DNA from 2 places in the Pengzhenrongella sp. genome. Region 1 is predicted to be linked to the other one. Evidence: riboswitches for the same ligand, from Rfam matches in the RefSeq annotation. Region 1 holds a riboswitch; the other holds the start of a gene.

Region 1 (8,199 bases):
CGGGCCCTCGAGGCGGACCCGGCGCACCGGCTCGCCCACCTGCTGAGCGATGCGGTCGCGGGCGGGCTCGCACCCGGGTGGGTCCGCCGCTCGGCGTGATCGCGTCCGGCGCGAGCCGATGTCCGCGAGCCGGCACCGCGCCGAGGCGAGCCCGGGTGAAATCCGCACCGTCCGCTACGCGCTACCAAACTCCCGCTACGCCGTACCAAACGGCGTAGCGGACTTCTGTCCCGACGCGCAATGTTCTTCTCGGGTAACGTCGGGTGACCGGTCCTGACCGGCATGCGTGCAATCCGGCATGAGGGCAACCATGAGTGCAACGGAGGACACATGAGCATCGTTGTTGGCTATCTCGCCACACCCGAGGGCCGCACTGCGCTCGAGGCGGCAACGGTCGAGGCGCAGAAGCGCTCGACGCGTCTCGTCGTGGTCACGAGTCACCAGGGGAACGATCGTGAGCTTCGGGGCACACCGGACGAAGAGTTGGCACTCAACGAGGTGTGCCGTGGGCTCGACGAGCGTGGCGTCCCGCATGAGGTCCGTCTCGTGGCGCGCAGCCGGGACGTGGCAGACGACCTGATCGCCGCGGCCGAGGAGAACGACGGCTCGCTGATCGTCATCGGACTGCGTCGCCGCAGCCCGGTCGGCAAGCTGATCCTCGGGGCCAACGCCCAGCGGATCCTGCTGGACGCCCCGTGCCCGGTGCTTGCCGTCAAGCCGGAGCTCGCCGCGCGTGTCGCCCCCGTCGTCGAGCGGGAGCTGGCGGGCACTACGAGCCGGGAATGATCGGCTCGCGCCGCTCGTTGGTCAGTCGAGCCTCCGTGAGAGGCGGTCTTCGGCAGGGCGTGTGACGACCTGGCCGGTACAATACTTATGTACCCCGGACCTCGACTCCGGGCCCAGGCGCTGCCGAAAGGTCGTTCGTGTCGTCCCTCTCCACAAATCCTGCACTTCCGCGCGAGTTCGAGCATGCTGCTCTTGCAGACCTCGTCATGCGCGGCCGCACCCACGGAACGGTGGACGCTGAGTCCTTCCGTACGGCGTGCGAGTCCGCCGACGTCAATGATGCCAAGCGTCTCAAGGCTGTCTATCGCGGGCTGGCCGCCGCCGGCATTGCTGTCGAAAACCCGGTGATGACCACGGCAGTCGTGGCAAAGTCCCGGGTCGCGGCTGCCACCACAACAGCTCGCAAGACCACCAAGGCAACGGTTGACGCGCCGTCGGACTCGGTCGAGTCCGCTGCGGCAGCCAAGCCGGCCACCGCGAAGCGGGCGCCCGCGGCCAAGAAGCCCGCCGCGAAGAAGGCCGCCTCCGTGAAGGCCGCGACCGTGAAGGCCGCGAAGGCCGCCGTCAAGGACACTCCCGACCACGCCGAGGGTGATCCCGAAGCCGTTGAGACGCCCGACGAGGCGCCGGTCGTCGTCGCGAAGGTCGAGGACGAGTCCGAGAGCGCCGGCTTCATGTACTCCGACGCCGACGAGGACGACGCGCCCGCCCAGCAGGTCGTCACCGCGGGCGCCACGGCCGACCCGGTCAAGGACTACCTGAAGCAGATCGGCAAGGTCGCGCTGCTGAACGCCGAGCAGGAGGTCGACCTCGCCAAGCGGATCGAGGCCGGACTCTTCGCGGAGGAACGCCTCGGCGCCGGCCTCAAGATGGAGCCGAAGGTCAAGCGCGAGTTCGAGTGGATCGCGGCCGACGGTCGTCGCGCGAAGAACCACCTGCTCGAAGCGAACCTGCGCCTCGTCGTCTCCCTCGCCAAGCGCTACACCGGGCGCGGCATGCTCTTCCTGGACCTGATCCAGGAGGGCAACCTCGGCCTGATCCGTGCGGTCGAGAAGTTCGACTACACCAAGGGCTACAAGTTCTCGACCTACGCGACGTGGTGGATCCGCCAGGCCATCACCCGCGCGATGGCTGACCAGGCGCGCACCATCCGCATCCCGGTGCACATGGTCGAGGTCATCAACAAGCTGGCCCGCGTGCAGCGTCAGATGCTCCAGGACCTGGGCCGCGAGCCCACCCCGGAGGAGCTCGCCAAGGAGCTCGACATGACCCCCGAGAAGGTCGTCGAGGTCCAGAAGTACGGCCGCGAGCCCATCTCGCTGCACACCCCGCTCGGCGAGGACGGCGACAGCGAGTTCGGCGACCTCATCGAGGACTCCGAAGCGGTCGTCCCGGCCGACGCGGTGAGCTTCACGCTCCTGCAGGAGCAGCTGCACCAGGTGCTCGACACGCTCTCCGAGCGCGAGGCCGGCGTGGTCTCGATGCGGTTCGGCCTGACCGACGGCCAGCCCAAGACGCTCGACGAGATCGGCAAGGTCTACGGGGTCACGCGCGAGCGGATCCGGCAGATCGAGTCCAAGACGATGTCGAAGCTGCGCCACCCGAGCCGGTCCCAGGTGCTGCGCGACTACCTCGACTGAGTTCGACCAGTTCGACCAGCGCAACGAGAAGGGCCCGACCCGATCTGCGGTCGGGCCCTCTCGCGTCCCCGGTCACACCGCAGCTGTCAGCGCCAGCGCGCGCCCGGGACCGCGCCAGAGCTGACGGGTTCGCTGGAGGGTGGTGGTTGAGGGTGCCGCCCTGGCTTCGTAGGCCGTCCGTGGGCGGACTGGTGGCATCCATTCTCATCGGCACGCCGGGGTCGGGAATTACTCCTTCGATGCGCTCAGGTCTAGGCCAAATGGGCCAATTCCGACCCCTCGACGCCCTCCGCGGCACCTCATCGGCTAGCGTTCACAACGTCAGCGAGAAGAGCAAACCTGTCGTGAGGCAGGGACGCAAAGCCACGGGGCCCTCGGGTCAGCCGGGATTCCGAACGACAGGAGCAATCATGGTCGACTTCACTGGTGCCACCCCCGAGAACGGCATGAACGCTCGATCTCCTCATAGCGAGACCCTGCGCGACGACACCCCGGGCGGTCTTCCGGCGCGCCCGCTGGCGGGTTCGTCCCTCGAGGCCCTCGTCCGGCGCCAGTCGTCCGGACCGGGCTCGGACGGTCGCCTGGGCTTCGTGCCCGTGCAGATCCGCTGAGCTCTCGAGCAGCTGGAGCTCTCGAGCAGCTGAGCTCTCGAGTCGTTGAGGTCTCGAGCACCTGAGCTCTCGAACCTGCAAGCAGGTTCGCCTTCCAACCACTTTCGGCGGAAGGCCGATGCGCGCGCATCGGCGTAGGAGCGCGCACCGACGAGCTCTCCGCTCCGCTTCGAGCACCGGCTCCGGCCCGGGCCCTGCAGGCGGGTCGCACCGACGGAGTCCGGGCACAGCGAAGGGCCCCGTCGGCGATCGGAAGGATCGGACGGGGCCCTGCACCGAGGGTCGTGGGATCAGCCCACGGGCGTGGGAATTAGTTGGCGTTGCCGATCCCGGCGCCGTGTTCCTTCAGGAGGCGCTCGCTCTCATCCTGGACATGTGTGGCCAGCGCGGAGAACTTCGGCGCGTGCTCCCGTGCGTGGTGGGCGCAGAAGAGCAGCTCGCCACCGGGCATGAAGACGCGCACATACGCCTGGGCGCCACAGCGGTCGCAGCGGTCGGCTACGGTCAGCGGTTCGGTCATCGTCGCGTTCACAAGCACATGTAACCACCCGAAACGGGATTTGTAGTCACCCAAGTGGGTTGGTTCGCTACCCGCGAAGTCCGGAATAGGGACATCCCCGCCGGATCGGGGTGATTCTGCCCGCGGCCACGCCTCCCCGGCGGCGCGTTCGCGAGCGACTACGATCGGGCACCGTGTCAACCGTATCCACACAGTCCAGCTATACCGCCCGGCATCTCTCCGTGCTCGAGGGCCTGGAGGCCGTGCGCAAGCGTCCGGGCATGTACATCGGCTCGACCGACTCCCGCGGGCTCATGCACTGCATGTGGGAGATCATCGACAACGCCGTCGATGAGGCGCTCGCGGGGCACTGCGACCGGATCGAGATCGTGCTGCACGCCGACAGCTCGGTCGAGGTGTACGACAACGGCCGCGGTATCCCGGTGGACATCGAGCCGAAGACGGGCCTGACCGGTGTCGAGGTCGTCTTCACCAAGCTGCACGCCGGCGGCAAGTTCGGCGGCGGTTCCTACGGCGCCTCCGGTGGCCTGCACGGCGTCGGCGCGAGCGTCGTCAACGCGCTCTCCTCGCGGCTCGACACCGACGTCGAGCGCAACGGCAAGGTCTACCGGATGACGTTCCATCGGGGAGAGCCGGGAGTGTTCACCGACCCGCCGTCGGGCCCCTCGCCGGACTCGCCGTTCGCGCCGTTCGTCTCGGGCTCCGAGCTCACCGTCGTCGGCAAGGCGCCGAAGGCCCGCACGAGCACCCGGGTCCGGTACTGGTCGGACCGGCAGGTGTTCCCGGCGAACGCCGTCTTCTCCTACGACGAGCTCGTGACCCGCGCGCGCCAGACGACGTTCCTCGTCCCCGGGCTGACCGTCACCGTGCGCGACGAGCGCGGCCTGGCCGGCACCCCGGGCGCCGACGGCCCGCACTCGGAGACGTTCCAGCACTCCGGCGGAACCGTCGACTTCGTGGACTTCCTCGCGCCGGACGCCCCGGTCACGAGCACCTGGCACCTGTCCGGCTCGGGGTCGTTCGTGGAGACCGTGCCGGTGCTCGATGAGAAGGGCCACCTGACCCCCAAGGCGGTCACCCGCGAGTGCGAGGTCGACATCGCGCTGCGCTGGGGGACCGGCTACGAGACCGAGATGCGGACCTTCGTCAACATCATCGCGACGCCCAAGGGCGGGTCGCACCTGGCCGGCTTCGAGGCCGGGCTGCTGCGCACGATGCGCAAGGCGGTCGAGGCGAACGCGCGGCGGCTGAAGATCACCGCCCGTGGCGACGCGGAGCGGATCGAGAAGGACGACGTGCTCGCCGGGATGACGGCGGTGCTCACGGTGCGGCTCGCGGAGCCGCAGTTCGAGGGTCAGACCAAGGAGGTCCTGGGCACCGCGCCGGTGCGCAACATCGTCGCCAAGGTCGTCGACACCGAGCTCAATGCGCTGCTCAACTCCGTCAAGCGCGACCAGAAGACGCAGGCCACGCTCCTGCTGGACAAGGTCGTCGCGGAGATGCGGGCCCGGCTGAGCGCCCGCAAGCAGAAGGAGATCTCGCGCCGCAAGAACGCGCTCGAAACTTCCTCGCTGCCGGCGAAGCTCGCCGACTGCCGCAGCGACGACGTCGAACGCAGCGAGCTGTTCATCGTCGAGGGCGACAGCGCGCTCGGTACGGCCAAGCTCGCGCGCAGCTCGGACTTCCAGGCGCTGCTGCCGATCCGCGGGAAGATCCTCAACGTCCAGAAGGCGTCCATCACGGACATGCTGAAGAACGCCGAGTGCGCCGCGATCATCCAGGTGCTCGGCGCCGGCTCGGGTCGCTCCTTCGAGCTCGAGGCCGCGCGGTACGGCAAGATCGTGCTGATGACCGACGCCGACGTCGACGGCGCCCACATCCGGACGCTGCTGCTCACGCTCTTCTTCCGCTACATGCGCCCGCTCGTCGTCGCCGGCCGGGTGTACGCGGCGGTGCCGCCACTGCACCGGGTCGAGGTGATCGGCGCAGGCTCGCGGAAGAACGAGTACGTGTACACCTACTCCGAGGCGGAGCTCGCGACGACGCTGAAGAAGCTCGACAAGGCCGGCAAGCGCTACAAGGAAGACATCCAGCGCTACAAGGGCCTCGGAGAGATGGACGCCGACCAGCTCGCCGAGACGACCATGGACCCGCGACACCGCATGCTCCGCCGCGTCCGGATGGAGGACGCCCACGACGCCGAGCGGGTGTTCGAGCTGCTGATGGGCAGCGACGTCTCGCCCCGCAAGGACTTCATCGTGGCCGGCGCCGCGGAGATGGACCGCAGCCGCATCGACGCGTAAAGGGCTCGGCGGCGAGCGGGTCGCTCGCCTAGCCTGTGCCAGATGGCCACGTCATCCGCCCCGAAGGTCTCGCTCGCTGACCGCGCGCTCGCCCCGCACGACGTACCGCTGCCTCGCCCGGAGCACGGCCTGGTCTGGCGGCCCCTCGTGCTCGACGACGTCCCGGCGCTCGCCGTGCTCGTCGCGCAGTGCGAGGAGTTCGACGCCGCGTCGCCGCGTACCTGAGGTCCGAGCGGTTCGAGCAGGACTGGCAGGGCGAGGGGCAGGGAGGCACGATGTCGGGTATGGCCGTGCAGGAGACTCGTCGCGTCGGGGAGGTCTTCACCGTCGACGACCTCGACGCGATCCCGGAGGATGGCCTGCAGTGGGAGCTGCTGGACGGGATGCTGCTCGTGACCCCCGCTCCGAGGGCGACCCACCAGTCCGTGATCGGTGAGATCTACCTCGTCCTGCGGCACGGGTGCCCGGCGCACCTCAAGGTCTTCCTCTCGCCGCTGGACTGGCGTCCGGACCAGCTCACCAACCTCCAACCGGACCTGTTGGTGGTGCGGCGCGACCGACTCGAGGTCAAGAACGTCACCTACCCCGAGCTCGACCTCGCCGTCGAGGTGCTCTCGCCCTCGACCCGGATGAAGGACCTGCTCCTCAAGCGCGAGCGGTACGAGCGGGCCGGGGTGCGCTCGTACTGGATCGTCGACCCGGGCCCGGAGCACCCGTCGGTCCTCGCGCTGGACCTCGTCGACGGCGCGTACGTCGAGGTCGGGCGCGCGGTCGACGACGAGCGGCTGACGCTCGCGAATCCGTTCGAGGTCACGCTCGTGCCCGCGGACCTCGCGCGCTGGTAGCTCGCGGATCGGGCTAGGGTGTCGCGGTCAGCAACAACCACGGGAGCTCGCACCAGCGAGCTGAGAGGACGGCTCGGGCCGTCGACCGTTGAACCTGTCCGGGTAATTCCGGCGTAGGGAGAAGCACCACGATGCGCACTAACGACGGCACAGTTGTGTCCACTGTCACCACCGGACCCATCCAGGGCAGCACGAAGCGCTATGACGAGGTCCCCGGATTCCCCGGACTGAGCATCCCGATCCGGCGGGTGAACCTCAGCAACGGCGAGCACTTCGACCTGTACGACACCTCCGGCCCGTTCACGGACAGCGCCGCCGTCATCGACGTGCAGGCCGGCCTGCCACCGACCCGCGACGGCTGGGCCCGACCAGAGCCCATCGACGGCGCCGCGACGCAGCTGGTCTGGGCGCGAGCGGGGATCACCACTCCCGAGATGGCGTTCGTGGCCGCGCGGGAGGGGTTGCCCGTCGAGCTCGTGCGCGACGAGGTCGCGCGGGGTCGGGCCGTGATCCCGGCCAACCACCGGCATCCGCAGAGCGAGCCGATGATCATCGGCAAGGCGTTCGCGGTGAAGATCAATGCCAACATCGGTAACTCCGCGGTCACCTCGTCCGTCGCGCAGGAGGTGGAGAAGATGGTGTGGGCCGCCCGCTGGGGCGCCGACACCCTGATGGACCTGTCGACCGGCCGGGACATCCACCTGACCCGCGAGTGGATCCTGCGCAACTCGCCCATCCCGGTGGGCACCGTGCCCATCTACCAGGCGCTGGAGAAGGTCAACGGCGATCCCGGCTCGCTGACCTGGGAGATCTACCGGGACACCGTCATCGAGCAGTGCGAGCAGGGCGTCGACTACATGACCGTGCACGCCGGCGTGCTGCTGCGCTACATCCCGCTGACGGCGAAGCGCGTCACTGGGATCGTGTCCCGGGGCGGCTCGATCATGGCGGCGTGGTGCCTCGCGCACCACCAGGAGAGCTTCCTGTACACCCACTTCGTCGAGCTCTGCGAGATCCTGCGGCGCTACGACGTGACGTTCTCCCTCGGCGACGGATTGCGCCCGGGCTCGATCGCGGACGCCAACGACGAGGCCCAGTTCGCCGAGCTGCGCACGCTCGGCGAGCTGACGAAGATCGCCAAGTCCCACGGCGTGCAGGTCATGATCGAGGGCCCGGGACACGTGCCCATGCACAAGATCGTGGAGAACGTCGCGCTCGAGGAGGAGCTCTGCGAGGAGGCGCCGTTCTACACCCTCGGCCCGCTCGCGACCGACATCGCGCCCGCCTACGACCACATCACCTCGGCGATCGGCGCGGCCATGATCGCCAGCGCCGGCACCGCGATGCTGTGCTACGTCACACCCAAGGAACACCTTGGCCTGCCGAACCGGGACGACGTCAAGACGGGCGTGATCACCTACAAGATCGCGGCCCACGCGGCGGATCTCGCCAAGGCGCACCCGCGCGCCCAGGAACGCGACGACGCGCTCAGCC
Region 2 (4,812 bases), on a different contig from region 1:
TCAGGGTTTCGGCATCCTGACCGAGATCGACATGGCGGCGACGATGAAGGCAAAGCTCGACGTCGACATCGCTCCGCAGGTGATTCTCGGCGCGTGCAACCCGCCGCTGGCCTACCGGGCGCTGCAGGCAGAGGAGTCGGTCGGGCTGCTCCTGCCGTGCAACGTCGTGGTGCGTTCGGCCGGCGGCGGGCGCACCACCGTCGAAGCCCTCGACCCGCATGTCATGGTCGCAGTCACGGGCAACGAACAGCTCGGTGCCGTCGCCGATGACGCGGCCTTGCGGCTGCGTGCGGCGTTGGGCAGCCTGGGCGGGGCGGCTGCCGTGCCGGCCGCTCAGGGCCGAACATCGGCCGGCGCGTCGTCCGACGCTCAGGCTGAGGACGTGCTGCCCGGATCTCAGGGCACACCTGCATCTGGCGCTGTGGCGATGCCACAACCGTGAGCGACCGTCGACGAGCCTGACATCCGTGCCGAACCGTGGGCCGAACGAGCGTGATCGAGCTCCCGTTCTGAGCATCGGGGCCTGCCCGCGCGGGTGGCACGCGCGCGGCTCTATTGCACGCCTATTGCACGCGGACGCAAAGCGAAGGCCCCTGACCAGCGTTTGCGATGGTCAGGGGCCTTAGATCTTGCTCCCTCGACTGGACTCGAACCAGTAACCGTCCGATTAACAGTCGGATGCTCTGCCAATTGAGCTACGAGGGATCGCGTGGAAAACTCTAACAGCCCTACAGGGGTAGTCCGGCCGCTCCGCGCACCCGGGCCTCCGCAGCCTCGACCAGCGCGGCGATCGCCGGGTCGGCGAGATCGACCTGCGTATTGCCGATCACCTGGGAGAACAGTAGCCCGTCCTCGCCTCGTCGCAGCGCCACCCGGACCTGCCGGCCGTGCGGGAGCTTCACCGTCTCGCCGTGCACGACCGAGGACTGCACCCGTTCGCGCAGCGCCCGGGCGAACGCCGGGTGCCGGTGGTCCACCAGCGGCAGGTCCAGCGTCCCGCCGTCGACCCACACGACCGTGATCGTCTGGGTGTCGGCGTCCAGGCTTGCCCGGTCGACGTCGGACCACGGTCGGCGCAGGATCTTCCCGTCGCTGCCCGCCGCGTAGAGCGCGAGCCGGGAGGCGATCGCCCAACCGCCCGTGATCTCGCCCGAGGCGATGACCCGGTCGCCGTGCGCGAGCACGAGGCGGCTCCGCACGGCGGGCGGAAGGGCGTTGGGGTGGGCGAACAGCGGCATGCCTCTACGATAGTGCGCCGCGCCGGTTCGATCACTTGGCGGCGCGCTGCATGGCGACCGCTGCTCTCCGAGTAGCCTGAGCGTTCGTCGGGGGCAGTAGCTCAGCCGGTCAGAGCAGCGGACTCATAATCCGTCGGTCGTGGGTTCAAGCCCCACCTGCCCCACCCCTTGCGGACCTGCCGGTGCACCCCGCCGGCCCGCGCTGGCGCACCTACCGGTACGGCCGCTCCTGGGCCCGCACGACGCCGGCCCGGATGCCCTCGAGAACCTCGACCACCTCGAGTTCGACTCCGAGATCCCGCAGCGCCTGTCCCTGCCAGGAGTTGCCCCGCAGATGCTCCACTGCGGCCTCGTCGGTCACACCGAGGATGACGCGGGGACGGTGCGGGAGCGTGGACGCGATCCAGTGCAGCTTGAGCGCCTCGTTCATCAGCTTGAGCTTGTGACCGCCCTTCGCTGCACCCTGGTGCGCCCAGCACTCGACGAGCACGGTCAGGTCGGCGTCGGCTCCGTCGACCTCCACCTTCGCGCCCGAGGAGTGGTACAGGCTCCGAGGCTCGAGAACCACGCCGAGCCGCTCGCCGAGGGCGTCCAGGATGTACCGCTCGGCGTTCCGCTGCTCCTTGGAGTCCCCGCCGCCACCCGGCAACGTGTGCGCCTGCTCAGGAGAGTGCACCTCGAACGCGGACGCGGGCTCGATCCCGGCGTGTTCGACGGCGGCGGCCGGTCTCGGCTCGCGGAAGGTGGTGGGGCGCTCGTCGTTGGTCACCGGCCGATGGTAGTCAGCCCTCGCCAAGGTTCCCCTCATCACGCCCGGCCGACTGCCGAAGGAGTCCATGAGGCCCGGTAACGCTCCGGCCGGAACCTCGCGATACGACCGAACGGGTGCTAATCGGGCGGGCCGTCACCCGTTCGGGAAAAGATCGGGCGCCTCATCCGCACAAGATGAGGCGCCCAACCCTGCGCAGTGGACCCGCGCCCACCCGCCCGGCTCGCGCCAGGACGTTGAACCGACTCTAAACGGGAATGCGCTGCTCCGCGCGGTGAACGGAGCTCCGAGCACTCGAACGGCAGACCCATACCGGCTCGAACCGAGACCTCCTCCCACCACCCCGGGCAAGGCGGTGCAGGACGGGAGAAACTGCCCCGGACCTCGGGTGAAACGTTGAAGAGCCACGTACGGCCCATTGCAGATATGTCCTGTTCGGGGCATGATGTCCCAGTCAGCGAAAAGGGGCAAACCCACCGAGAGGTGGGGACGCAAAGCCACGGGGCCTTCGGGCCAGCCGAGCTACCGAACGACAGGGAGAAAGTTCATGACAATGCCACTCACCTCCGGCAGTCCGAGTGATTCCAAGGCGACCGCACCCGACGCGCTCCTGACGCCGGCTGAGGTCGCTGCGATGTTCCACGTCGACCCGAAGACGGTCACCCGATGGGCGAAGGCCGGCAAGATCTCGGCGATCCGGACCCTCGGTGGTCACCGCCGGTTCCACGAGGTCGAGGTTCGTTCCCTGCTCAGGGGCGTACCTCAGCAGGCAGACCCGTCGCTGTAGATCTCTAGCTAGGCGACGTACGTAGGGGCGTGGACGCGGGTCGAACCGCGCCCACGCCCTTTGTGCGTCCCGGCCGTGGGTGCCGCCCATCGCTGTCGCCCTGCCACGGCGGCCATGCTGGTCATGGGAGGATCGAGCCATGGCGATGAGAGAGATCCGCACGGTCGGCGATCCGGTCCTGCGAACCCCGTGTGAGCCGATCACGACGATCGACGCCCGCGTTCGATCACTCGTGGAGGACCTCCTCGAGACGGTCGACCACGAGGGACGGGCCGGCCTCGCGGCGAACCAGATCGGCGTCAGCCTGCGGGCCTTCTCCTGGAACATCGAGGACGAGGTCGGGTACGTGCTCAACCCGACCGTCGTCGAGATCTCCGAGGACTACCAGGACGGCGACGAGGGCTGCCTGTCGGTGCCCGGCCTCTGGTACCCGACCAAGCGCGCCTGGTACGCGCGCGTCGTCGGCACGGACCTCGACGGCAAGGAGGTCTCCGTCGAGGGGACCGAGCTGATGGCCCGCTGCCTGCAGCACGAGGTGGACCACCTCGACGGGATGCTCTACCTCGACCGCCTCGAGCGCGCCGTCCGCAAAAAGGCGATGCGGGCGATGCGCGAGCAGCTGTAGCCGCCTCGCGCCCGGTACGGCATGATGAACGCAGCACGTCGCTCGCGGCGTGCCACCTCCCGTCAGGGATGAGGTCGTTGGGGAAGATGAACCTCGACCCGTCAGGAGGGACGACATGGCTGGTGGTGTCATCACCCGCGGTGTGCTTTTCGTGCACTCGGCGCCGCGCGCGCTCTGCCCGCATATCGAGTGGGCCGCCGGCGGCGTCCTTGGCGTGCGCGTAACCCTCGACTGGATCGAGCAGCCTGCGGCCCCCGGCATGTACCGGGCGGAGCGCTCCTGGCAGGGCCCGCAGGGCACCGGAGCGCTGCTCACCTCCGGCCTGCGCGGCTGGGCGCACCTGCGCTACGAGGTGACCGAGGAGGCGAGCCACGGCGCCGACGGCGCCCGGTGGAGCCATACGCCCGAGCTCGGCATCTTCCACGCCGCCACGGACGTGCACGGGAACGTCGTCGTGCCGGAGGACCGGATCCGCGCGGCCCTCGAGCACGGCCGGGATGCGTCCCGGCTCCGTGCCGAGCTCGGTCTCGCGCTCGGCCAGGCGTGGGACGACGAGCTCGAGCCGTTCCGCTACGCGGGCGCCGGCGCCCCCGTCCGCTGGCTCCACCGCGTCGGCTGACCCCACAACCGAGTTGTCAGCCCCAGCGCGGTCCCTGACGCGCGCTGGGGCTGACAACTCTCGCCGACCCAAACGTGTCAGCCCCAGCGCGGTCCCTACCGGGCGCTGGGGCTGACAACTGCTGGAGACACGACCGTCAGACCGTGCGCGGGCTGTAGCGCGCGCACGGTCTGACACGTCGGGGGAGAGCTAGGGGGAGGTCAGTACCAGGGCGACGTTGTGGCCGCCGAAGCCGAACGAGTTGTTGATCGCGGCGATCGGCCCGGACGGCAGCGGCCGGGGCGCGTCGCGCACCAGGTCGAGGTCGAGCGCGGGATCCGGCTGGGACACGTTGATCGTCGGGGGAGCGCTGCGGTCCCGCAGGGCGAGCAGCGTGAGGATCGTCTCCACGGCGCCGGCAGCCCCGAGCAGGTGGCCCATCATCGACTTGGTCGCCGAGAGCGCCACGTGGTCGGCCTCGGCACCGAACAGCGACCGGATCGCACGCGCCTCGATCATGTCGCCCATCGGGGTGCTCGTCGCGTGGGCGTTGACGTGCACGATGTCGTGCGGACTCACCCCGGCGTCGTCGAGGGCCTCCCGCATCGCGGCGGCCTGCCCGGCGCCGGTGGGCTCGGGAGCGGCGATGTGGTAGCCGTCCGAGCTGGTGCCCAGACCGGCGATCTTGCCGAGCACCCTGGCGCCGCGGGCAGCGGCGTGGGCCGCGCTCTCCAGCACGACGATGCCCGCACCCTCGCCCATCACGAAGCCGTCGCGGGTGATGTCGTAGGGGCG

The links. A riboswitch is a leader RNA that binds a small molecule or an ion and turns the genes downstream of it on or off. The one in region 1 is predicted to bind cyclic di-GMP.
Region 2: linked by a shared signal. The riboswitch ahead of VIM26_RS08165 (BldC family transcriptional regulator) and the one ahead of VIM26_RS20810 (hypothetical protein) in region 1 are both predicted to bind cyclic di-GMP.

The regions. Positions count from the first base shown of each region.
Region 1 is NZ_DATCNW010000365.1:734-8,932, forward strand. It holds partial or broken gene VIM26_RS20795 (DUF4192 domain-containing protein) at 1-99, shown strand, start outside; gene VIM26_RS20800 (universal stress protein) at 331-786, shown strand; gene VIM26_RS20805 (RNA polymerase sigma factor) at 924-2,426, shown strand; cyclic di-GMP riboswitch class I at 2,749-2,822, shown strand; gene VIM26_RS20810 (hypothetical protein) at 2,837-3,037, shown strand; gene VIM26_RS20815 (DUF7455 domain-containing protein) at 3,348-3,557, opposite strand; gene VIM26_RS20820 (DNA topoisomerase IV subunit B) at 3,731-5,860, shown strand; gene VIM26_RS20825 (hypothetical protein) at 5,903-6,085, shown strand; gene VIM26_RS20830 (Uma2 family endonuclease) at 6,145-6,705, shown strand; gene thiC (phosphomethylpyrimidine synthase ThiC) at 6,861-8,199, shown strand, end outside.
Region 2 is NZ_DATCNW010000139.1:37,627-42,438, reverse strand. It holds gene VIM26_RS08190 (DUF302 domain-containing protein) at 1-442, shown strand, start outside; tRNA gene VIM26_RS08185 (tRNA-Asn) at 633-705, opposite strand; gene VIM26_RS08180 (hypothetical protein) at 729-1,238, opposite strand; tRNA gene VIM26_RS08175 (tRNA-Ile) at 1,329-1,402, shown strand; gene VIM26_RS08170 (hypothetical protein) at 1,450-2,007, opposite strand; cyclic di-GMP riboswitch class I at 2,464-2,537, shown strand; gene VIM26_RS08165 (BldC family transcriptional regulator) at 2,561-2,794, shown strand; gene def (peptide deformylase) at 2,934-3,419, shown strand; gene VIM26_RS08155 (DUF3145 domain-containing protein) at 3,535-4,038, shown strand; gene fabF (beta-ketoacyl-ACP synthase II) at 4,228-4,812, opposite strand, start outside.